Regions from separate parts of the Rossellomorea sp. DUT-2 genome, predicted to be linked through region 2. Evidence: predicted binding sites of a transcription regulator. Region 2 holds the regulator's gene; each other region holds the start of a gene.

Region 1 (8,430 bases), on a different contig from region 2:
GAAGAAGGCTATGTATCTATCGAGTTGTTTCGGTTGCAATCACGTTTGAATGAACAAAAGTTTTTGAGTTTTTCTGGTATGAAGATATTTTCTTTTCTTGTGCTGAATCCTTCATCACATTTGATAAAACATATTTCATCATGAAGCCATACACTATTACTGTAAACACTATCAGAAACGATACCATATTTGTCCCCACCCTTTTGTTAATATATAAATGAGAATAATTTTCATCTTCAATTAGAATCTTATCAAAAACGATAATCATTTTCAATAAGAAAATTATTTTTCTTTTTTGATTAGGGGAATCCAGCCTTTTGTATGGAGGTGAACCCTGTCGTAATCGGTTTCAATTCGGAGAGCATCTTCCTCCAATGGGATACGTATAGAGAGAATGAATTGATTCAATAGTGCAAAGATAAAAAGTGTCCAATACGCATGAAAGAGCAACGGCACAATCAAGAATTCCAATGTAACGATAAAATAATTAGGATGTTTCAAATATTTATAAGGACCTCTCGCCACCACTTCAGCGCTCGGAAGCACGATGATTTTCGTATTCCAATACTTCCCGAGGGAAGAAATCACCCACATTCTTCCCAGCTGAGTCAGGATAAAACCAGTCAACAGAAGAGGCCAATAGGTATTAACCCCAGTATGAAAGATCCCTCCTTCTATTAGCAGGGAAACAAAAAACGCAATATGGATAGCGACCATCATTTTATAATGGGACTGTCCATATTCTTTCGCTCCCTGCTCCTTCATCCACTTTTCATTTGATCTGGCGATGTACAGCTCCACAAGTCTCTGAATCAGGAGTACAGAAAAAAACAGGATAAAATAAAGCATCATTCCCACCTCATCAAAAGCAGTTCTGAACTGAATCCCGGGCCTAAAGCTGTACCTAACCCTATATCTCCCCGTTCACAGCCTTTATCCATGAATTCCTTCAGGACATACAAGATCGTTACAGAGGACATGTTCCCATATTCCTTCAACACCTTCATAGATACTGATGTCATACTTTCATCCATCCCTAAAGCTTCCTGGTAGGCTTCAATGACTTTCCTGCCGCCGGGATGAGCTACGAAATGTTTAATGTCTTCAAGCCTGAGATCATTTTCGTGGATGAATCCCTCCACATTCGGACGAAGCCAGTTCTTTACAAGTGTTGGAATATCCTTTGAAAACACCACATACAGACCATTATTCTTTACTTCCCATCCCATCACATCAAGGGAATCCCGGAGCAATGTCGACTGAGTCGCAAAGATGGTTGGCAGAGGATGTGAAATGTCTTTGAGCACCGGACTATCATCACCACATATAACGGCACACGCCACCCCATCCGCAAATAATGAGGTACCAATCAGATTACTCTTTGACCGATCTCCATGCTGAAAGGTGAGAGAACAAAGTTCAATAGAAAGGACGAGAACATTCGCTTTAGGAAAAGCTAAACAGTATTCATAGGCACGTGACAATCCACTCGCTCCACCTGCACACCCCAATCCCCAAATCGGGATTCGTTTCACATGAGATGAGAATGGCAGATGATTCATAATTCTCGCTTCGAGACTTGGTGTCGCTATCCCTGAGGTTGATATCGTAATGATTGCATCAATATCTTCTAATGTAAGTTGATGTCGGGATAAGCTCTTCTTAACAACTTTGCTACCTAATTCAACAGCATGATGAATGAATTCCTCATTCTTTTCTTGAAAGGTATGCTCCTTTGAGAACCAGTCGATGTCTTTTACGAAATAACGACTGTCTATTTCTCCATTTTCAAACACGGTGAGAAGACGTCCGATATCTTTAAAACTTTTGGAAAACAACTGTTTCGCAAATTCCGCCGCTTCTTTTTGCGTAATTTTTACAGGGGGAACCTCGGTTTCGACTGAGACAATTTTAGGCATAAACTAATCACTCCTTACACTTCCATGTAAGGATAGCTTTTCCATTCATTCATAAATCATGTATGGGATCCCAAATCCCTTACCAACAGAGTTTTTTCATCCATAAAGTTCATTTTAATGAAAATAATGCTAAATCATCCGTCTTTTGAACCAGGTATTATGGTATGATTACAACGACAGAATAGTGGAGGAAACGACATGATTTTAACGAGAAGTGTCACAGATATACTAAATAGTTCTATTGAAGCGATTAAAGGGGTGATTCCCCTATACATTGACGTTTTACAGCCCTCGTTACTGACGGAGCCCTTTAGTCAGCATAAAATCGGTGTACTCATTGGGATTACAGGAGATGTAAGGGGCAGAATGATTATAGATGGTGAAGAAGAGAGCTTTCAATCCCTGGGGGCATCAATGTTCGGCATGCCATTAGAAGGAGAAATGCTTGAATCTTTTGCAGGTGAATTAGGAAATATGATTGCAGGCAACCTCGCTACTCTATTAGCCCAAGCTGGTCACACCCTGGACATCACTCCCCCTACCGTCATTGTTGGTCAATCAAAAATGTACGGATTCGAAAAAGCACTAAAGCTGCCCATAGTCATTGAAAATGCAGGAGATTTCTTAGTGATTCTTATGATTGAATAATTGCCTGAAATAGATAAAAGGCTAACCTCAATTAATTGGTTAGCCTTTTAGTGATTAGAAACCTTGAATCGTCATTCCGCCATCTACGAAAATGGTTTGACCGGTAACATAATTCGAAGCATCAGAGGAGAGGAAAACAGCCGGTCCCACAAGTTCTTCCAGTTCACCGATTCTTTTTAAAGGTGTAACAGCAAGAATATCGTTTACATATTCTTCATTTTGCAATAATTCTGCCGTTAATGGTGTTTTAAAATACCAAGGTCCGATACTATTCACATTGATATTGTATTTTCCCCATTCCATGGCTAGAACCTTCGTCATTTGAATCATGGCTGCTTTCGTTGAAGCGTACACAACCCCCGTACGTAAGGCAACATGACCAGCGACAGACGCTATGTTAATGATTTTCCCCTGATTCTTCTCCATCATATGTTTACCCGCTTCCTGACTCATCATAAAAGCAGATTTTAGATTTGTATCCATGATGGTTTGCCATTCTTGATCCGTAACCTCAAGGGCAGTAGAACGGATATTCATTCCTGCGTTATTAATCAAAATATCAATGGAACGATTTTGATCTTCTATGTAAGAAATCGCTTTTCGAATTTCCTCCCGAGATGTTACATCTGTCGGGATGATATACGCCCTTCTACCGAGCTTTTCTATTTCACTTGCCGTATCTTCCAAATCATTCCGCGTTCTAGATAGCAGGACTACATCCGCACCTGCTTCCGCTAAACCAATACTGAGAGCCCGTCCAATTCCACGGCCTGCCCCGGTGACGGTAGCCAATTTATCATTTAATGAAAATGAAGGTAAATACATCCTCACACCACCCTATCAAATATTTGAATCTTCTATATATTAACACAGTGGCTTTATCGAGAAAACTTTAACCGTTTTTCTTATTTCCTTTTCCATTTTGAACATGAATATTGATTTTCCCCTCGACAACGATCTGACATTGAGGACAAACCGTTTTCTCAGAATAGATCTGGCAGCACTGTTTACAATAATATTTTTCCATCAGATAGCCCCCTTGAATTGCCCACTCATACACTTTATGCACATCCTTGACACATGTGAACCAATTAAAAGACCTATCTCTTCCTGACTTCACATTTATTTCACAATATTTCAAGTAACCTGTGACATTTATCACAGATTCAAAACGGTTTGCACCGTTATGATAGTGATAACAAAATCAATCATCCAATAGAAGAAAGGAATGAGATATATGCCGAAACCGGAATTGCATCGAAAAACAGAGGTTAAGGTCGAAGAGTCTACTTCATTAAAAGGTACATTTACTTCGGTTCTGTTTTTAGGCGGGTTTTTAGTGCTTACATGGCTAGGGGTATTCATACTATTTTTAAATCGTTTTTAATTTTGAAGGAGTGGTTTACATGCACATGCATCGTTATGAAAAATGGTGGTTAACGTTAGGAACAGGGTCTCTTATTATATTTTTAATTATTTTAGGCATCAGTGCTTTTCACCAAGGACATCAACCCCCAAGCGCGAAGGCATACGTCAATCCCGAACAAGTGGATAAAACCTCACCTTTTAACGAACCGGGATTAAAAAAAGTGGAAGGAAAAGCTTGGGATTACGAGCTAGTGTTTGTTGCATCTGCGTTTCTCTACACACCTGGGGAAATTGAATTACCTAAAGGATCTACACTGAAAATCATAGCCACAACAAAAGACGTTGTTCACGGATTTGAAGTCGCAGGGACAAATATTAATATGATGCTTGAACCCGGGTTTGTTAGTGAATATACAACAACCCTTGATAAGACAGGGGAATTTCTCGTTGTCTGTAATGAATATTGTGGGGTGGGTCATCACACAATGAAATCTATGATTAAGGTGGTGGACTAAAATGAAACGATTTATAAGGATTGATAAAAAAGATGCTACATTGGCGTTGGCACATATTTATGTAGGCTTTATCGCCTTGGCCCTAGGTGGATTGGCAGGGTTATTACAAGTGTTGGTAAGGTCAGGGAAGTTCATATTGCCTGCAGGAATCGGCTATTATCAAGTGTTAACGGTTCACGGTGTATTACTGGGATTAGTATTGACCACTTTCTTCATCTTAGGTTTCCAGCACGCTGCCATCTCCCGGACATCCGGAGCCTATTCCGGGAAATCCCGTTTGTTAGGCTGGTTAGGATTCTGGGTCATGCTGATCGGCACAATCATGGCGGCTGTTATGATTCTATTAAATGAAGCAACTGTACTTTATACTTTCTATGCTCCTCTGCAGGCACACTGGATATTCTACTTAGGGTTGACCTTTGTCGTTGTGGGAAGCTGGTTAGGCGGGGCCGGCATGATCATCAAATATGTAGGCTGGCGAAAAGAAAACCCCGGTCAACCAAGCCCTCTGTTAACATTCATGGCCATCATCAATACCGTCTTATGGATTGTCGCCACCATTGGTGTGGCAGGAACGGTTTTATTCCAGCTCCTTCCTTGGTCTCTTGGTCTTGTTGATCGGGTGGATGTACTCGTAAGTAGAACTTTATTCTGGTATTTCGGTCATCCCCTTGTATATTTTTGGCTGTTGCCTGCCTATATGGCATGGTATGTCATTATTCCAAAGATCATCGGCGGAAAAATATTTTCAGATTCGTTAGCCAGACTTTCCTTTATTTTGTTTCTCCTATTCTCTATTCCTGTAGGTTTTCATCACCAATTAGTGGAGCCGGGAATCGACGCATATTGGAAATTTTTACAGGTAGTCCTAACCTTTATGGTTGTCATACCTTCCTTGATGACTGCATTTTCTCTGTTCGCTACCTTTGAAATGTACGGCAGATCCAAAGGAGCTACCGGTTTGTTTGGATGGTTTAAGAAGTTACCATGGGGAGATGCACGCTTTACAGTGCCGTTTATAGGCATGGTTGCCTTTATCCCGGCAGGGGCAGGTGGGTTAATCAACGCCTCGAACCAGATGAACCAGGTTGTTCACAATACCATCTGGGTTACCGGTCACTTTCACTTAACCTTGGCCACTTCTGTTGTATTGACATTCTTTGGTATATCCTATTGGCTCGTCCCTCATTTAACAGGACGCGTCTTAACGAAAGCAATGAACAAACTGGCGATCGTGCAAGCCATAGTGTGGTCTGTAGGAATGGGTATCATGTCAGGTGCCATGCATGCTGTCGGCTTACTCGGCGCTCCAAGACGATCCTCTTTTTCAACTTATGGGGATGCACCGCAAGCCCTTGAATGGATTCCATATCAAGTCGCACAAGCCATCGGGGGAACGATCCTCTTTATCGGAATCATTCTGGTTCTATACATCTTTATCAATCTGGCATTCTTCGCACCTAAAGGAGACGAAGAGTTCCCAGTCGGTGAAAAAGCCGAAGCAGCTGAGAAAACCCCAATGGCTCTTGAAAACTGGAGGATTTGGTTAACCATCTTAGCAGCTCTCATTCTCGTTGCCTATACCGTTCCGTTCATAGACATGATTCAAAACGCCCCGCCTGCGTCCAAAGGGTATCGTTTGTGGTAAAAAGAAAAGCGGAGGCGGCTTGTTCTGTCCCGACAAAAACCAAAATGCATAAACGTAGAAAAGAGGCTGCCTCGGGCAGCCTCTTTTCTATTTCTCTTTAATTGGAACAAACAACTCTAATTTCCGCTTGTCATCCGTTTCGTTGATTTCCCTGTCCTGAGATAAAAGTTTCTCGACACTCAGTCTGGAGTAGTCTTTTTCATAGCCATTTTCCTTAATCCAATTAAAGATTGAAAAGTAGGCTTGTTCCACTTCCGTTGACAGCCCTTCATAAAGAGCGTGAGCATAATCACCGGCAGGGAGGGACAGTTCCACTAACCCCGGTGGAAGCTTTTCCACACGATCAACCTCTACGGTACAATAATACGTAAAATCAGTCGCTCTGTCATGGAAAGGGGCGTATATGCATTCATCTCCATTGATGTGGTGAATGGATGGAATCATCTGTAGAAACTTAGTGAAGAGTCTCGGGATCTCAGCCCCTCTTCCATACGGGCCTGTCCAGCCTATTCCAACAAGCAATTTATCATCTAGTGATGCAACGTTAATTTCCATAATTTTGCCTCCAATGTATTCGTTAATTCAAGGAATATACCTTTGAATACTTCTCCGTTAAATACTCGGCCAAATATTGTGCATTAAGCCCTTCTCCAGTAACTTCCCTGATGATTTCCAGCGGTTTCTTCATCTTGCCCCACTGATGGACGTTCTTGGTCAGCCATTCTCTGATGGGAGCAAGATTCCCCTCTTCCAACAGCTCTTCATAATGAGGAAGATCTTTTAACATGGCACGCTTAAACTGCGCAGCGTACATATATCCTAATGCATATGACGGAAAGTAACCGAAGCTCCCACCAGCCCAATGAACATCTTGGAGGACACCTTCACCGTTATGAGAAGGGCGGATTCCCAAGTACTCTTCATATTTCTGATTCCAGATTTCAGGAAGATCCTTCACGTCTATCTCATCATTAAATAATCCCTTTTCAATTTCATACCGAATAATAATGTGTAACGCGTACGTTAATTCATCTGCTTCGATTCGGATTAACGATGGCTTCGATTCATTGATTGCCCGGTAGAAATCGTCCTGTTCAATGGAATCAAACTGTCCTGAAGAGTAATCCTTCAGTAATGAATAATTCTGCTTCCAGAAAGAATGATCTCTTCCTACAAAATTTTCATAGAACAGAGATTGAGATTCATGAATCCCCATCGACGTTCCCGTACATAGTGGCGTACCAATCAAATCCTTGGAAATGTTCTGTTCATACAGAGCATGTCCACCTTCATGGATTGTCCCGAACACTGCTGTTCTCCAATCCTTCTCGTCATATTTAGTTGTTACCCTTACATCACCAGGGTTTAAACCAATAGCAAATGGATGGACCGTCTCATCCAATCTGCCAGAGTTAAAATCATACCCCATTTGCTCAAGGATCTTTAAGCTGAAATCCTTTTGCTTAGCCTTTGGAAAGTGTTCAAAGAGGAAATCTGTATGCGGCTTATGTTCCGATTCGGAAATCTTATGTACAAGCGGGACAATTTGATCTCGAAGATCGCCAAATACCTTATCTAACACTTCAACCGTTACACCTGGCTCATACATATCCAGTAACGTATTATATTTGTTATCTTCGTAGCCCCAATAATCAATAAAGCGTTTCGTAAATGCCACCAGTTTTTCTAAATAGGGCTGAAACATAGTGAAATCCGCTTTTTCTTTTGCTTCTTCCCATACACCTTCAGCTTTCGATTGTAACACCACGTATTCCCTATATTCAGAAGCGGGAATTTTTTTATTCCGATCATACTCTTTTTGACACTCTTCTAATAGTTTTTGTGTCATGATATCCAATTTGTCCATTTCTGGAGACAATTTTGCCAGGTATGCAGCCATTTCATTGGAGGTCGACATTTCAAAAAGCTCAGATGAAAGCATTCCAATGACTTCAGATCGTTGTTCGACGCCATTTTTCGGAGCACCTGTCCGTAAATCCCAGAACATCAAACCAAGCGCTTCGTTGTACGCAGACATTTTTTTCACATAATCATGGAAACGATCTTTTATTTCTATAACTGATTCTTTCATTCTAAAAAAGCCCCCTTTTTTAACATTCAATCTATTTTATCATATTTTTCTGGCAACTTGGGTTAGAATGATTGATAGAGAAGCGATTAGAGACTTCATATTAGTTGAAGTGGAGATGTCTCTACATTTAAAGCCACAAAAAAACCGCCCAATTTCAGGCGGCTTTTTCAACACTTTATGAATTCAACACTTCAATTCCAACTGGTAATACGGATTCTACCAACTGTATATAAGCTGATT
Region 2 (8,430 bases):
GCGGGATTGAGGCGAAAGACTTAACGAAGGTTGTGGTTGCAAATGGTCCGGGTTCCTATACAGGTGTAAGGATAGGGGTGACCTTGGCGAAGACCCTTGCATGGTCTCTCGGCATCCCCCTTATTCCAGTATCAAGTCTTGCGACACTGGCTTCCTCTGGACGATATTTTACAGGGTATATTGTTCCCTTGTTCGATGCAAGAAGGGGACAGGTATACACGGGACTTTATGAGTTTCAGGGAGATCAATTAATTTGTGTGGAAAATGATTGCAACGTACTGCTGGAAGAATGGGTGACGAAGTTAAAAGATTTTAATAAAGATATACTCTTTGTCGGTAATGATGTTGCCCTTCACGAGAACATGATTATGGAAGTACTGGGAGATCAGGCAAAAATCGCTCCTTTTGTCAGTCATAATCCGCGTCCATCTGAGCTTGCTTTTATTGGTAGTGGTCTGAAAGAGGCGTCGGCTCATGAAGTGCTCCCTAATTATATACGGATGGCTGAAGCAGAAGTGAAATGGCTGGAATCTCAAAAAAAATCTGAATAGAAGATAAGGGAACGTTAGAATATGGATATACGATTTATGACGATTGATGATTTAGATGCTGTAATGGAAATTGAAAATCAATCTTTTAGCATTCCTTGGAGCCGGGACGCTTTCTTGAATGAGATCGAACATAACCACCTGTCTACGTATCTCGTTGCCGAGGATGAAGACAAGCTTGCAGGATACTGTGGGGTGTGGCTTGTAGTGGATGAGGCTCATATCACCAATGTGGCTGTGCTCCCGGATTATCGGGGGCGGGGCTTGGGAGAAGGCCTCATGCGCAAGATCATGGGTATTGCGATTGAATTTGGAGCTCGTGTGATGACCCTCGAAGTCAGGGTATCCAATACAGCTGCACAACATTTATATCGAAAGCTCGGGTTTCAAGATGGAGGAATCCGTAAGCGGTATTATTCCGATAATCAAGAGGATGCTTTAGTAATGTGGGTGAATTTATGAAAAAAGATATGTTTGTATTGGGAATTGAGACAAGCTGTGATGAAACAGCTGTTGCAATTGTGAAAAATGGAACAGAGATTGTGGCGAACATTGTTTCGTCTCAAATTGAAAGTCATAAGCGGTTCGGTGGAGTCGTCCCTGAAATTGCTTCACGCCATCATGTGGAGCAGGTTACGTTTGTGCTGGAGGAAGCGCTTGAACAAGCTGGTATGACGATGGACGAAATTGATTGTGTCGCCGTGACGGAAGGACCCGGTTTGGTGGGAGCCCTTCTGATTGGTGTCAATGCTGCCAAGGCACTCGCGTTTGCTCATAACAAACCTTTGGTAGGTGTCCATCACATTGCAGGACATATTTATGCAAATCGATTGGTGAAAGAGATGAGGTTTCCTCTGCTTTCATTAGTTGTTTCCGGAGGTCATACAGAGATTGTGTTCATGAAAGAGCATGGTTCGTTTCAAGTGATCGGGGAGACCCGGGATGATGCAGCCGGTGAAGCCTATGATAAAGTGGCCCGGACCTTGAGTCTTCCGTATCCTGGGGGACCCCATATCGATCGGTTGGCTCATGAAGGGGAACCTAATCTTGATTTGCCCCGTGCATGGCTGGAAGAGGGTTCCTATGATTTTAGCTTCAGTGGATTGAAGTCGGCGGTTATTAACACGCTACACAATGCGAAGCAAAAAGGAGTAACCATTCATCCACAGGACTTGGCGGCGAGCTTTCAAGCCAGTGTGATTGATGTGTTAGTGACCAAAACCGTTAAAGCGGTAAAGGAATATGGAGTGGAACAAGTATTACTTGCTGGTGGAGTTGCCGCCAATAAAGGCTTACGCGCTGCCCTTCAAGAAGCATTTGAAGGGGTGGAAGCGGAGTTGATCATTCCTCCTTTATCACTTTGTACGGATAATGCTGCTATGATTGCAGCTGCTGGAACGGTCTTATTCCAACAAGGAAAAAGAGGGAGCATGGATATGAATGCTCATCCTGGACTTGATATCGAGAACTTCTAAAAGGGAAAGCTTAAACGAAACTTCGTTTAAGCTTTTTTTTATATCCAGTGATTGTTGATATCTTGTGAGTGAATGAGAGTAAAAAGAAACGAACATACGTTTTATCAACAGACTGTGGATAAAGTGTTAGTAACTATATAAATGATGTGTACACTTTGTGAAAAAGATCTAGTGTTAATAACCTATTTCTTGGAAGTGTATGTGGATAACTCAAGTTATAATTGTGGATTATGTGGAAAAACTCTGTTAACAACGGATAAACGGGATTTGAATTGTGGATAATGATGTGGAATAAAACAGGATTGGGGTCCTAGAGTTATCCCCAATCCTGTGGATTACTGTTCTTCTTGAAGAATCTCTTCAAGTTCTGTCCATTCTTCCAATAGAGAATCAAGCTCTTCTTTTGCTTTTGTGAGGGAGTCATTGATGTCCTGTACCTTTTCGTGATCTTGAAAGACGTCAGGGTCACAGAGAAGATCCTCTTTTTCCTGGATGTCTTCTTCAAGAGCTTCCATGAGACCTTCGATTTCTTCTACTCTTCGTTTTCGTTGACGCTCAAGCTTCTTCGACTCTTTATCGATTTTATGGGACTGTTTTTGAGTTGTCACCTGTGAAGACACCTGTTCTCCTTGTTCCATCCGTTCGAGGGCAGCCAGCTCTTCCTGCTGTTGTAATTTCTCTACATAATAATCGTAATCGCCAAGGTATTCGGTCGATCCCTTTTTGGACAGTTCTACAACCTTTGTGGCAATTCGATTGATGAAATAACGGTCGTGTGATACAAAGAGAATCGTCCCAGGGTAGTCAATCAAGGCATTCTCCAGCACTTCTTTGCTGTCTAAATCCAGATGGTTCGTCGGCTCATCCAGGATCAAGACATTCCCTTTTTCCATCATGAGCTTGGAAAGTGCCAGACGTGCCTTTTCTCCACCACTCAGTGTGGAAACAGGCTTTAAGACATCTTCCCCTGAGAATAAGAAGTTCCCGAGTACAGTGCGGATTTCTTTTTCCATTTTCATTGGGTATTCGTCCCACAGTTCATTTAAGACGGTCTTATTAGAAGATAGTTCGGCTTGTTCTTGATCATAATAACTAATCGAAACATTCGATCCGAATTTAAATGCTCCTTCTAGAGGGTGCAGTTTATTGACCAATGTTTTCAACAGAGTCGATTTCCCGATCCCGTTTGGACCTACAAGGGCGATACTGTCTCCCTTTTTAACAGAGAAGTCGTTATGAGAGGAAACCTGTTCGTCTATTCCATATCCGATAGTAAGATCTTGGACGTGGAGAACATCATTTCCACTTGGACGATCAATTTGAAAAGCAAAGTTGGCAGATTTCTCATCTCCAAGGGGTCTATCCATCTTGTCCATTCGTTCCAGCTTTTTTCGGCGGCTTTGGGCCATCTTAGTTGTTGAAGCACGGGCGATATTCCGTTGGATGAAGTCTTCGAGTTTAGCGACCTCCTGTTGCTGGCGTTCGAACATCTTGAGATCCTTTTCGTAGTCTTCTGCTTTCTGTTCAAGGTATTTACTGTAGTTACCCAGGTATTTTTTGCTTCGATTACGGGAAATCTCATACACTTGATTGACGACGCTATCCAGGAAGTATCGGTCATGGGAAACAATCAGGACGGCTCCTTCATAGCTTTGAAGGTATGTCTCAAGCCACGATAAAGTCTCAATATCAAGATGGTTGGTCGGCTCATCGAGAATAAGAATGTCAGGTCTGGTTAAGAGTAGTTTACCAAGAGCGAGACGGGTTTTCTGGCCACCGCTCAAAGTGGATATCTTTGTATCGTAATCGAAATCTGCGAAATTCAAGCCGTGAAGGACAGAGCGGATATCGGCTTCATATTGGTAACCTCCAGAATCCTTGAACCTGACCTGAAGCCCATCGTATTCTTTTAATACGCGTTGATAAAGCTCTTCTTGATCATACACCGAAGGATCGGCCATCTGTTGCTCCAATATTCTTAATTGCTTTTCCTGCCTCTGCAATTCCTCGAAGACGGTCAGCATTTCCGACCAAATGGAAAGATCAGACTCCAAGCCGGTATTCTGAGCCAGGTATCCAATGGTAACCCCTTTTGGTTTCGTGATGTCTCCGGAATCATAGGAGAGATGTCCTGCAATTATTCTTAAAAGAGTCGACTTTCCTGCTCCGTTGCGTCCGACGAGAGCAACCCGATCTCTTGTCTGTATTTCAAGCTTAATATTTGATAGGATATTATCGGCACCAAAGTTTTTCGTTAGTTGATTCACTTGTAGTAGAATCATGACGTTTCACCTCTATTTCATAGTGCTAGTGTACCGTATTTGGGAGGTGAACGGCAATAAATCGACTATTAATCTTCGTACACTTAGGATAAAATATAGTGTATGATGGGTAGTAGAGTTTTAAATTCTGTATGCTTTCTATTTTGGAAGCGGTATCAGAGGTTTTGAATAGATGTGGGGGAATACAATATGAACCAGGATACAACGAAAATTCCACAGGCAACGGCTAAGCGCCTTCCGCTATATTATCGCTTTATCAAGAATCTGTACTCGTCGGGAAAGCAGAGGGTTTCATCGAAAGAATTGAGTGAAGCGGTGAAGGTCGATTCTGCCACGATACGCAGGGATTTTTCTTATTTTGGCGCGTTGGGTAAAAAGGGTTATGGATATAATGTCAATTATCTTCTATCCTTTTTTCGTAAGACATTGGATCAAGATGCTATTACGAAGGTTGTGCTGATAGGAGTAGGGAATCTCGGTACAGCTTTTCTTCATTATAATTTCATAAAAAATAATAATACTAAGATTGAAATGGCTTTTGAAGTGGATGAAAAGAAGGTTGGGACACAAATTAGCGATGTACCCGTTTATCATTTAGATGATTTAGAAGAGGGTCTTGAGGGGCATGATATTGAAGTGGCCATTCTGACGGTTCCGGCATCTTCTGCTCAGAATATCACAGACCGATTGGTTTCCTCTAATATTAAGGGAATCCTGAATTTCACTCCTGCGAGATTAACGGTGCCGGACCATATTCGAGTCCATCATATTGATTTGGCAGTTGAGCTTCAATCACTGGTATACTTCTTAAAGCATTATTCAGAGGATGACACGGAAATGTCACAAGATGGAATCATATCCGAATAGAAAATGATTCGTATTTACGTTATGATAGAATGGTAAAAGAGGAGGTGTCTCATTATGTTAGGTGCAGGTAGTATCGTACTTATAACGGTTGTTGCTTTACTGATCTTTGGACCAAAGAAATTGCCTGAGTTAGGGAAAGCAGCCGGTAATACATTACGCGAATTTAAAAATGCAACAAAGGGCTTAGCAGATGATGAGGACGATAATAGTAAAAAAGCTAAGTAGGGTAGGATGAACGCCATGAGTCAAAGTCAAAGAGACATGACAGTCTATGAACATATAGGAGAATTGCAAAAACGACTCATGTTTGTAGTCGTTTTCTTCTTGTTAGCGGTAATCGTGAGCTTTTTTCTTGCGGAGCCGTTGATTCGATACTTGCAGCACGCGGATGAAGCGAAAGAATTGACGATGAACGCCTTTCGGATTACAGACCCTCTCAAAATCTATATGGAAATGATCATGTTTATTGCGATCATCATGACATCCCCCCTTATCCTATTTCAAGTGTGGTCATTCATAAGTCCAGGCTTATACGAGAGAGAGAGGAAGGTAACGCTTAGTTACATACCGATTTCTGTCATTCTTTTCTTAGGTGGATTGTCATTTTCATATTTTATTTTGTTTCCATATGTTGTGAAATTCATGATGGGTTTATCAACCAATCTGAATATCCAGCAAGTGATTGGAATTAATGAATACTTTCATTTCCTGTTTCAAATAACCATTCCATTTGGATTTCTCTTTCAACTGCCGGTTATTATGCTGTTTCTGACACGCCTTGGGATTATTACCCCGATGCTGCTGGCGCAAATGAGAAAAGTGGCGTACTTCATACTGTTGGTCATTGCAGCCTTCATTACACCACCGGACATCGTCTCGCATTTAATGGTGACCGTTCCTTTGCTTCTTCTTTATGAAATCAGTATTTGGATTTCTAAAATCGGGTATAAAAAGGTTTTAGAAGCAGAACAAAAGCTTGAAATGGAACAGTTCGAGGATAAAAATAAGGATTGATCATTTGATCAATCCTTATTTTTTATTCTCTATTTTCTTTTTGATTTTGAAATGCAGCAACACCATCCGCAACCCGGAGCCAAAATCAAGGGTTGCCAGAAAGACAAGCATATAAGCGAAAAATCCCCAACCATCATCCTGTACATTTTGCACAGCAAAGTATGTGAAGAGCACACCGAGAAGGAGATAGATCACGCCTGAGAATAATGGTGATCTCCTCATAGAAATAATCCTCCAATAAATCCTTGTATTTGTTCAGCTTCGTTGATCATTTTTTCAATTTCATCCTTATAGATAGATTGCATTAGAACGACCGTTGTATTCATGGCAACATGGGCAAATATTGGAACCAGGATACGCTTCGTTTTGACATAAAGAAACGCAAAGGTAAAGCCCATGGCAGAGTACAGGATCACATGCACAGGCTCAAAATGAGCAAGGGCAAAGATAACAGAGCTGATTAACGCGGCGAAGAAGAAATTCATCTTCTCGTAAAGAACGCCGAAGATAATCTTTCTGAATACTATCTCTTCCAGTATAGGCCCGATGATTGCAGCGACCATCATGGATAGGGGTACCTTTTCAATAATGCTGATAATCATCTGAGTGTTTTCAGACCCCATCTCGATTCCGAGCGCATACTCGACTTGTATGGCGACGGATTGAGCAATGAACGCCATAAAGATTCCGACCACGGCCCATACGATGGAACTGCCTGCATTCATGGGAGCGGAACGTTCAAGTCCGGTGCTTGTTTCACTCTTCCTTAGAATGCCCCACACAACGAGCAGCGTTAACGTAAAGCTGATGATGAGCCAATATCCCGGAACAACACTTTTAACTGTATCTTCGGGTTGTCCAAGCACATCTACACCAATCTTAAGTAATAAGGGGATGCCTACAATACTTGAAAGCTGCATGACAATATAGGTAATTAAGATATATCCGAAATGTTTTTTCAACGTTTGATCTCCTTTGGCACCTGTTAGATGAAGAACAACTTCATTTCATCTTGATCTCACTCTTGTACAATTCTACTAAGAAAAGAGGAACTGTTCAAATCTAAGGGTTTTGTTAGAATTGTCACACTTCAATCGATAGTAATAAAGCCATACGGGGAGGCATAGGATAGGAGGGTGTGAAAAAAAGAGAAATATGACGAAAAAAATTTTAAGCAGGACTCTTGCAAAATGAAAACGAATTAATTAATATAATAGTTGTGTTAGCACTCACAGTGAGCGAGTGCTAATAAATATCATTTACATAATTTCAAGGAGGTTGTTTCACTTGTTAAAACCACTAGGTGATCGCGTCGTTATCGAGCTAGTTGAGTCAGAAGAAAAAACAGCAAGCGGTATTGTGCTACCGGATTCCGCAAAGGAAAAGCCACAAGAGGGTAAAGTGATGGCTGTAGGTACTGGTCGCATTCTTGACAACGGTGAGCGCGTTGCTCTTGAGGTAGCTGTCGGCGATCGAATCATTTTCTCTAAATACGCTGGTACAGAAGTGAAATACCAAGGCACAGAATACCTGATCCTTCGTGATAGCGATATTCTGGCTGTAGTTGGCGAATAATCAAACTTCGTATATAAACAATACTTTATTTAAATAAGAGGAGGACTTTATCAATGGCTAAAGATATTAAATTCAGCGAAGAAGCACGCCGTTCCATGCTTCGCGGTGTCGATCAATTAGCAAATGCAGTAAAAGTAACTCTTGGACCAAAAGGACGTAACGTGGTACTTGAGAAAAAATTCGGTTCACCACTTATTACAAATGATGGTGTAACCATTGCGAAAGAAATCGAACTCGAAGATGCATTCGAAAACATGGGTGCGAAATTGGTTGCTGAAGTAGCAAGCAAAACAAATGAAATCGCCGGTGACGGTACAACGACTGCAACGGTCCTTGCTCAAGCGATGATCCGTGAAGGTCTTAAAAACGTAACAGCTGGTGCTAACCCTGTTGGCGTTCGTAAAGGGATCGAAAAAGCGGTTCAAGCGGCTATCGAAGAATTAAAAGTGATTTCTAAGCCAATCGAAGGCAAAGATTCCATCGCTCAGGTTGCGGCAATCTCAGCTGCTGACGAAGAAGTGGGTCAACTGATTGCAGAAGCAATGGAGCGCGTTGGGAACGACGGTGTTATCACGATCGAAGAATCAAAAGGATTCACAACAGAACTTGATGTTGTAGAAGGAATGCAATTTGACCGTGGATATGCATCTCCATACATGGTGACTGATT
Region 3 (8,430 bases), on a different contig from region 2:
CATGAGCCCAACGCTTCTCTTACCCTCTTTCCATACTCATTTTCTTCATTCACAAAGTTATGAGGTAAAAACGGCGGTGCGAAGAAAATGATCACTCTTGGCGTTCGATCGGGATCCAGATGCTGCAGTGCTTCCACCATGGCATATGCAATCGTCCTTCTGTCTTCTCCCTCCAGATCATAAAAGACCTTTTTCATAACAGGATCCGGATCGATGCCTCTTTCCTTCAGCCAGAAGATATACTCCCGTAACGTCAGAACTTCTACTTCCCAAGAAAACTCCCTTTCCGGGAAACCATGATAGCTCCGATATTGCTCAAATTGTTTTTTACTCCGTTCTTCCAGCTCACTTACTGCCTTTAATGCTGCCTTTTTCATATCGTAGAGCACTTCTCTGGCGGTTCTCTCGTATACAAAGTAATTGAAGTAAAGAGAAGCGCTAAGAGGGGTTTGAACATTATACGTATGCTTATCATCTTTGAAATACAAGCACGATGGAGGCAGGGTGAATTCTCCTGGTATATCCTCCAGATAATCAAAGTTCTGATTGATTTCGAGATTGATTTTGGAAGCAATCACAGTAGGATCGATGGATGTCAGCACATCCCCTACATGCGCTTCTCTTCCATATATATAAAAGCTTGGCAGGAGCTTTCCTGCAGCACCCGTGTAAATATATCGTTTACAGTCCCCATCATAGATCGGAGAAATGAAATCGGTATTGATCGCGGCCAAATAATCAAAGCCCTCTTTTTTCAAACGATAGAGATCACTTAAAGCTGCAATCATTCCGGCATGTTCACTTTCTTCATCACCATTAAATAGGAAGAGTAAATGTCCGTCGGGCGTTTCCTGTCCCGTATAGTACAAGAGATTCGCCATGTGTACGGCAATTCCGCTCTGCATATCCAATGCCCCTCTTCCGAACAGCCAGTTTCCAGAGAGGGCATCCTCTCTCACCTTTTCCTCTCCTTCATAGTCCATAAAGAACTTCTGAAGAAAGTCGGGATCATGAGCCATATCCTGCAGTGCACCATAATCATCGGTTCCCACCGTATCATAGTGGGCATGGAATAAAACGGTTTTAGAAGACGCGCCTTTCACAAGGGCAAATACGTTTTTCCTTCCAATCGGGTCATTCGGGACTTCTTGCAGCCAGACCTGATCCGGATGCTCTTTAAAATAAGGGAATGAAGAAATCACTTCATATATAAATCGGGCTTTCTCACTTTCGCCTATTGTTCCGTTATAACTTTTCAGAGCGACTAAGGATCGTGTGATGTAGTCAATCTGCTGGGAGATTGATTTGTTTTTCAATTGAGTATACACGTTAGTACCGCTCCTTTCCGTAAGAAATGTCACTATTGCGTGGTAACGTTTACGTCATGCCATTATAGACACTGATTCTCTATAATTGATAACATCTTATCGAAAATGAAAGGGGTTTGGAAGGGGTTTCAGGATTATTTCTTAAAAAAAATTCCTATCTTTCTATTGAAATCCGACCTAATACCGAATATTATAGAAGTTGCGCGTTTTTAATGTTCGTTTTTATTGGAGGTATTACGATGTTTAAATTAAAGGAACACGGCACTAATCCTAAAACTGAAATATTGGCTGGAATTACAACATTTCTAACAATGGTTTACATTGTCGTTGTCAATCCCATTATTTTAGCCGACGCAGGTGTCCCATTTGATCAAGTATTCTTAGCAACCATTATTTCAGCCGTAGCCGGAACGTTATGGATGGCCTTGTTTGCAAACTACCCGATTGCCATCGCACCAGGGATGGGATTGAATGCTTACTTTACCTACTCTGTAGTAGGAGCGAATGATGACATTTCTTATATTGTTGCATTCTCCGCTGTTTTTGTAGCAGGTATCATCTTTATCATTCTTTCATTAACCCCATTCAGAAAAAAATTGATCGAAGCCATTCCACAAAATCTAAAGCACGGCATCACCGCAGGCATCGGTTTGTTCATTGCTTTTATTGGATTACGACTAACAGGATTGATCCAGGCTCACCCAACGAATTTAGTACAGCTTGGAGATCTTCATTCATCTTCAGCGATCTTAGCATTAATCGGGTTGGCTGTTACCCTTATCCTTATGGTGTTACGCGTCCATGGAGCATTATTTATCGGAATGATTGTCACTGGGCTTGTTGCCTTCTTCACAGGAGAGTTATCATTTAAAGAAGGATTTGTGGCTCTTCCACATCTTCCAGAAGGACTGATCGTAGCAAATCCTCTTACGGCATTTGCTGATGTCTTTCAATATGGACTATATGCCGTTGTGTTCTCGTTCTTACTTGTAACCATCTTTGATACAACGGGAACCATGATCGGAGTGGCTCAGCAAGCTGGACTTATGAAGGGCAATACGATGCCTAGAGCCCGTGAAGCACTACTGGCGGATTCCATCGCTACAACTGTCGGGGCGATGTTTGGGACAAGTCCTACGTCCGCTTATATTGAATCTTCAGCAGGTGTCTCTGCTGGGGGAAGAACAGGATTAACGACACTAACTGTTTCGGTACTGTTTATTGCCGCTGCTTTCTTCGGACCACTCGTGAGTGCAGTGTCGGGAATCTCAGCTATTACAGCTCCTGCCCTCATAATAGTCGGAAGCTTGATGATGGGAAGCATCTCTCAAATTAATTGGGATCAGTTAGACGAAGCCTTCCCAGCATTCCTAATCATTCTAAGCATGCCATTAACCTCAAGCATCGCAACAGGTATTGCATTAGGATTCATTTCGTATCCACTACTGAAAGTTGTGAAAGGACAATGGAAGCAAGTACACCCACTCGTGTATATCTTTGCTGTCCTGTTCTTCTATCAGCTGGCATTCCTGCCTCATTAACTCGATATAGATACTCGAAAGACCGTTCATAATGAACGGTCTTTTTGTGCGGCAAATTAAGCTGATTGGGTCCATATTCTCTTAACGATCTTTAAATTTTTTTCATCATCAAAAGTTAGACAATATACATCCGGCATTTCAAGCTTTCTCCAAAACCTGATATCATATTGAGGATCAAAGTAACTCATGATCAGAACCATGATATTACCGTGTGTTCCAATCACAACGTTTTTCCCATTATATTCTTCAATGATCTTAAATATCCCTTGTACGCCTCTTTTTTGAGCGGTGAGATTCGACTCTCCACCTTCTAAGGAAAAAGCAGGATCCTCCCACACCAATGAAATTGCCTCATCAAAGTTTTTCACGGGTTTACTTGATAGAGTCCGTTCCCTCATCTCTTCATAAATACTGATTTTTTGATCAATGTGCCGGGCTGTTCCTTCAACGGTTTCCACCGCTCTTTTGTATGGACTGGAACATACTGCATCAATTTTTTCCTTCTTTAATAATTCCGTTACATGCTCAGCATCCACTTTTCCTATGTCAGATAGGGGCCTGGTTAATTCCTCGGGGGTGTATTCGGAGTGAGCATGCCTCACCAGATACAGTTGTGTTATTGCCAACTTCATTCACTCCTTTTTTTACTTTCTGAACAAAAAGAGCTGTCATGAAGAACTGCTACCCTTATTTCCACACCGCGTCCAATTGACCGGCATAAAATGATATCGCCTTTTTATAAGGTTCAATGGTGGGGTCTTGTGATGATTCTCCAATGCATGTGAGCAGCAGCTCCATTGCTTGACTGTGTTTGTTCAAATTGTAGAGGGTCATGGCATAAAAGACCGGCATCGCTTTATTTTCAGGAAATCGTCCGATTCCTTTCTCGAACACCGATTTGCTTTTTTCATACTCACCCAATGTCCGATATGTACTACCTAGTCCAAGAAAGGCGCATTGTAAATCTTTATCATCCAGGCCCAATTGAATCGAATTCTCGTAATAAGGAACTGCTTCACTTTCGAGTCCCAATGTGTCATGGCTCCATGCACATTGGTAATGCAGAAAACCATTATCCGGTTCTTCCCCAATCAATCGCTTCCACCTTTCAATGGAAGCTTCGTATTCTCCCGACTCTCTCAATGCAATGGCTTCTTCTATTTTTCTATTCATCTTAAAGTCTCCCATTTATTCGGGAATGAACTCCATCAGCCAGGAATCATGATGTTCCCCTTCATGAAGCTCATGCTCCCGCAGTATTCTCGCTTTACTATATCCACATTTCTCATAGCATCGGATCGCCCTGGTGTTCCAGGTCATGGGATCCACCACAAGGCGGTGGACCCCCTCTTTCTTGAGCAGGTACTCCACAACAGTTCGAATGAGTTGCGTCCCTATCCCCCTGTTCCAATATGTCGCTTCTCCGATGAATTGATCCGTACCGTAGATCACTTCATCTAAATTCGTATAACCATACCGGATCATGGTTTCTTCATCGAGCTGATAATACTGGAGATAACCGATTTCATTCCCCTCAAACTCCACCAGACAACCCGAGACGTCCCTCTCTGCAAGGAATTTCTCCTCCACCAGCTGAAGGGTGAAGGGGCGGTCCCTGCCTTCATAAAACTCCAGTACCTCGGGATCCTGTAACCACCTTGCCAACGTGTGTTTATCCCCTTCCACTAAAGGACGGATAAATAATTCCCCACTCCTGACATTCATACACACACCTCCCATAACTCTCCTCTTCCTCTATACATTCATCACACATCAGAAAAAACCCTTTTTTATTTGAGGGACAAGTCACCTGGGTAAGTCCCTGAGTATGACAAGTTTGTGAATTAATTCACAATTAAGTATGTTATGCTATATTTCAGAGTAGAATATCAATGTGTTTCATGTTATCATTTGGTTGTGAATTACTTCACAATATATAAACCAAATATCTTACAGCCCTCATTTCATTCTTTAAAGACGGAACATTGCTATGAATCATGCTAACAAAAAACTCATGAATAGGTGATGACGTATGACAATCAAATGCACAAACAAAGTAGCTTTAATCGGTACAGGATTTGTAGGCTCAAGTTATGCCTTTGCTCTTCTCAATCAAGGTATCGCACATGAGCTTGTGATGATCGATCTGAATAAGGAGAAAGCTGATGGAGATGCACGTGATTTAAATCATGGCCTTGCTTTCGCTTCTCCTATGAAAATATCTGCAGGGGATTACAGTGACTGCAAGGATGCTGACTTGGTCGTGATTACGGCAGGAGCGAACCAGCAGCCCGGTGAAACCCGTCTGGACCTGGTGGAAAAGAATGTGAAAATCTTTAAAAACATTGTAGACTCCGTCATGAATAGTGGATTCAACGGCATTTTCCTTGTGGCAACGAACCCTGTCGACATCTTGACGTATGCAACGTGGAAGTTTTCCGGTCTACCTAAAGAGAGAGTCATCGGATCTGGAACGATTCTAGATACAGCCAGACTTCGTTACTTAGTCGGAGAGCATTTTGATATTGATACACGGAATATTCACGCCTATATTATGGGAGAACACGGCGACACGGAGTTTCCCGTTTGGAGCCACACGACTGTAGGAGCGAGTCATTTAAGTGAGTTGATTGATCTCCACCAGGATGATGTGCAGAAACAACTCGACGACATATTCGTCAATGTAAGAGATGCAGCCTATCACATCATTGAACGAAAAGGCGCAACCTATTACGGCATTGCCATGGGTCTTGCCAGGATTACCAAAGCGATCTTTAACAATGAAAATAGCATTTTAACCGTTTCTGCCCTCCTTGAAGGAGAATATGATCAAGAAGACATATACATCGGTGTTCCTGCCATCATTAATGGCGAGGGCATCAGAAAAGTCGTCGAGCTCCCATTAAATGATAAAGAAAGAACTCAATTCGCCCACTCTGCAGAAACGCTAAAAAATGTGATGAAGAAAGCGATGGACACTTGATTTACACCCTTCGTTAATAGTAATAGACACGCACGCCCACCCAACCTCCTCATAAGATAAAGAGAATTCTTTATGAGGAGGTTCTTCTATGTACGATCACAGACAACTATTCCCTGGTTTTCCCGGGGGAGGCAGCGGATTCCCCGGCTTTCCTGGTGGAGGTCAAGGATCGGGCGGCGGTTTTCCAGGCTTTCCAGGTGGAGGACAAGGCGCACCAAGCTCACCACCACCTACAGGCGGGCAAGGCGGACAAAATCAACCACCACCCGGACCACCACCGAACTTCCAACCGCAAAAAACGATGATGCAAGGAACACAAGGTGGACCAAGTGTCTTTGCAGTAGACCCAGGTGCCATCAGAAGATGTTTATTCCGTTACACGTATATTTGGTTAAGAAGAGATGCTTTCTGGTTTTATCCTGTCTTCGTTGGACGCCGTTCCATTGCCGGGTGGAGATGGATCGGATTCACATGGGTATACTTCGGCATCGATTTAGATAAAATTGAATCCTTTACGTGCGTGTAGGTTTGCTCATGTATTCATATCCTTACTATAGAACCGGCAACACCAATGGGACAATTACTGTGACTGGTGAGCATACACTCTATGTGGATCCCGATCAAGCCATCGTCTCTATCGGTGTTGTCACTAAAGATGAAGAACTTGAAGCGGCACAAAACGAGAACCAGCAGCAGTCCAGTCAAGTCGTACAATCAATATTAAATAACGGTGTGTCACAAAAAGATATCCAAACCTCCACCTATCAAGTATTCCCGCAGTATAACTATGAGGACGGGAAGCAAATTTTCACAGGATATGAGGTTCGCCAAGTATTTCGCGTTACTATAAAAGATATTGAAAAAGTAGGTACGATTATAGATGATGCTATTAAAAGCGGAGCCAATCGGGTAGAAAACATTCAATTTGTCCGTTCAAACCCCAACGAATCCTATCAGTTAGCCCTTACCTCCGCATATCAAAAGGCATACCAAAAAGCACTCACATTATCGAGCCAATCAGGGCAGCAGCTCAATCCCCAGCCAAAGTCCATCACAGAGCAATCAAGCCCAATCGTCACCCCCTTTGTAACAACCGGATTTGTGAAAGCCGCTGAAGAAAGTACAGCCGTCCAACCAGGACAAATCAGCGTCACAGCCATCTTGACAGTCGAATACCAAACCCGATAAACAACAAACTGCCAAAGTATATCAATACCTTGGCAGTTTGAATAAAGTTGAGAGGGACGGACCTCCTGAGTTGGTTGAAATTTTGTTAGATTGAAAAATTTTCAGTTTATAAGTGTGTATTTTGGCAGATTTAGAGTTCTTTAACGGCTTGAGGTCAATGCCTTCCACTCTACTCGCCCAAGGACTTCGATTTACGGCTGCATGCTTCCATGGCCGTTAAAATGGCTCCTTTAAAATTATTCTTCTCCAGAGCTGATACCGCTTCAATCGTTGCTCCTCCCGGTGAGCAAACGGCATCCTTCAGTTCTCCTGGATGAGTGCCCGTTTCAAGGACCATTTTTGCTGCTCCAAGTACAGCCTGCGATGCGAGCTGATAGGCCTGCTTGCGGGGAATGCCTTGCAGAACCGCTCCATCAGCCAGCGCTTCTATGAACATAAACACATACGCGGGAGAAGATCCGCTCACTGCCGGAATGGCATCCATCAGGCTTTCCTCTACCATTTCAGCCTTTCCGAAGCTTTCTAAAATGGCTTGTACATCTGTAAGATCTTCTTCGGTTACTTCATTATTTACACAATAGGCTGTCATGCCTTCTCCTACAAGAGACGGGGTATTAGGCATGGTCCGGACAATTTTCATTGATTCAGAAAGCTGACTCTCCATCCATTGAATCGTGATGCCTGCTGCAATGGTAATGATGATCGCATCCTCTTTCAGGGAACCCTTTATCAATTCGATGATGCTCCGATAGTGGTCAGGTTTCACTGATAAAAACACAATATCCGAAAAGGCTGCTACACTTATATTATCACTGGTAACCCCCACTCCAAATTCCTCTGCTACCTTATCCAGTGTCTCCTGAGTTCTGGCACTGGCTTTAATCGCATGTTTATCCACTAATCCAGACCTCAGTATGCCCCCCATGATCGCTTGTGCCATATTTCCGCATCCTATAAACCCAATGGTTTTATCCATTTTTTCACCTCATCAGTTTGTATGTAAATCGTCTTTAGCATCATACCAAATTTATCTCCACATATAAAATAAACGCCATTAAAAAAGGCTCAAAGGAGAAATCCTTCAAACCTTTCATCATTCCACCAGCTTCCCGCAATGGGGACAAAGAGATTTTTGATAATCCTTTGGAATCCTCCTGTGACAATGAATGCATGTCTTTACATACACAGGCTGATCAAATAAATCCTCTGACATCCCATACCCACTCTTAAAGGTCGTCCTCATAAGACGGACTAATATTCCGATGATCACACCTGTAATAAGTAGTGCCCAAATCATTTTGCTCGCGCTTTTTCAATAATTTCACCATAGTCCAGATCGACGATTGGCTCATCATGGAGCAATCTGTCCCTGATTTGAGAAAGAAGCGAC

The links. The regulator Rex, encoded in region 2, represses fermentation and respiration genes when NADH is low (regulators of the CRP and FNR family bind a similar motif). The targets are predictions, from matches to a motif close to TTGTGAAATATTTCACAA.
Region 1: a site for Rex is predicted at 3,714-3,731, ahead of ACOSV2_RS07270 (cytochrome c oxidase subunit II). Genes of this name have one in related genera too.
Region 3: a site for Rex is predicted at 4,785-4,802, ahead of ACOSV2_RS00220 (L-lactate dehydrogenase). Genes of this name have one in related genera too.

What each region holds. Positions count from the first base shown of each region.
Region 1 is NZ_JBQPEO010000002.1:310,395-318,824, forward strand. Features, by position in the region: gene ACOSV2_RS07245 (isoprenylcysteine carboxyl methyltransferase family protein) at 283-852, opposite strand; gene ACOSV2_RS07250 (type III polyketide synthase) at 849-1,919, opposite strand; gene ACOSV2_RS07255 (chemotaxis protein CheX) at 2,118-2,567, shown strand; gene ACOSV2_RS07260 (SDR family NAD(P)-dependent oxidoreductase) at 2,622-3,392, opposite strand; gene ACOSV2_RS07265 (hypothetical protein) at 3,460-3,594, opposite strand; gene ACOSV2_RS07270 (cytochrome c oxidase subunit II) at 3,974-4,450, shown strand; gene ACOSV2_RS07275 (b(o/a)3-type cytochrome-c oxidase subunit 1) at 4,452-6,098, shown strand; gene ACOSV2_RS07280 (GyrI-like domain-containing protein) at 6,186-6,653, opposite strand; gene ACOSV2_RS07285 (carboxypeptidase M32) at 6,676-8,190, opposite strand; gene ACOSV2_RS07290 (ATP-dependent DNA helicase) at 8,366-8,430, opposite strand, start outside.
Region 2 is NZ_JBQPEO010000008.1:1,434-9,863, forward strand. Features, by position in the region: gene tsaB (tRNA (adenosine(37)-N6)-threonylcarbamoyltransferase complex dimerization subunit type 1 TsaB) at 1-551, shown strand, start outside; gene rimI (ribosomal protein S18-alanine N-acetyltransferase) at 573-1,010, shown strand; gene tsaD (tRNA (adenosine(37)-N6)-threonylcarbamoyltransferase complex transferase subunit TsaD) at 1,007-2,023, shown strand; gene ACOSV2_RS21060 (ABC-F family ATP-binding cassette domain-containing protein) at 2,359-4,305, opposite strand; gene ACOSV2_RS21065 (redox-sensing transcriptional repressor Rex) at 4,495-5,172, shown strand; gene ACOSV2_RS21070 (twin-arginine translocase TatA/TatE family subunit) at 5,227-5,397, shown strand; gene tatC (twin-arginine translocase subunit TatC) at 5,413-6,186, shown strand; gene ACOSV2_RS21080 (YdiK family protein) at 6,202-6,408, opposite strand; gene ACOSV2_RS21085 (CPBP family intramembrane glutamic endopeptidase) at 6,405-7,148, opposite strand; gene groES (co-chaperone GroES) at 7,474-7,761, shown strand; gene groL (chaperonin GroEL) at 7,815-8,430, shown strand, end outside.
Region 3 is NZ_JBQPEO010000001.1:24,793-33,222, reverse strand. Features, by position in the region: gene ACOSV2_RS00245 (M20/M25/M40 family metallo-hydrolase) at 1-1,328, opposite strand, end outside; gene ACOSV2_RS00240 (NCS2 family permease) at 1,568-2,869, shown strand; gene ACOSV2_RS00235 (histidine phosphatase family protein) at 2,926-3,489, opposite strand; gene ACOSV2_RS00230 (tetratricopeptide repeat protein) at 3,557-4,042, opposite strand; gene ACOSV2_RS00225 (GNAT family N-acetyltransferase) at 4,058-4,594, opposite strand; gene ACOSV2_RS00220 (L-lactate dehydrogenase) at 4,902-5,852, shown strand; gene ACOSV2_RS00215 (hypothetical protein) at 5,941-6,378, shown strand; gene ACOSV2_RS00210 (SIMPL domain-containing protein) at 6,387-7,040, shown strand; gene proC (pyrroline-5-carboxylate reductase) at 7,210-8,016, opposite strand; gene ACOSV2_RS00200 (phosphotransferase enzyme family protein) at 8,334-8,430, opposite strand, start outside.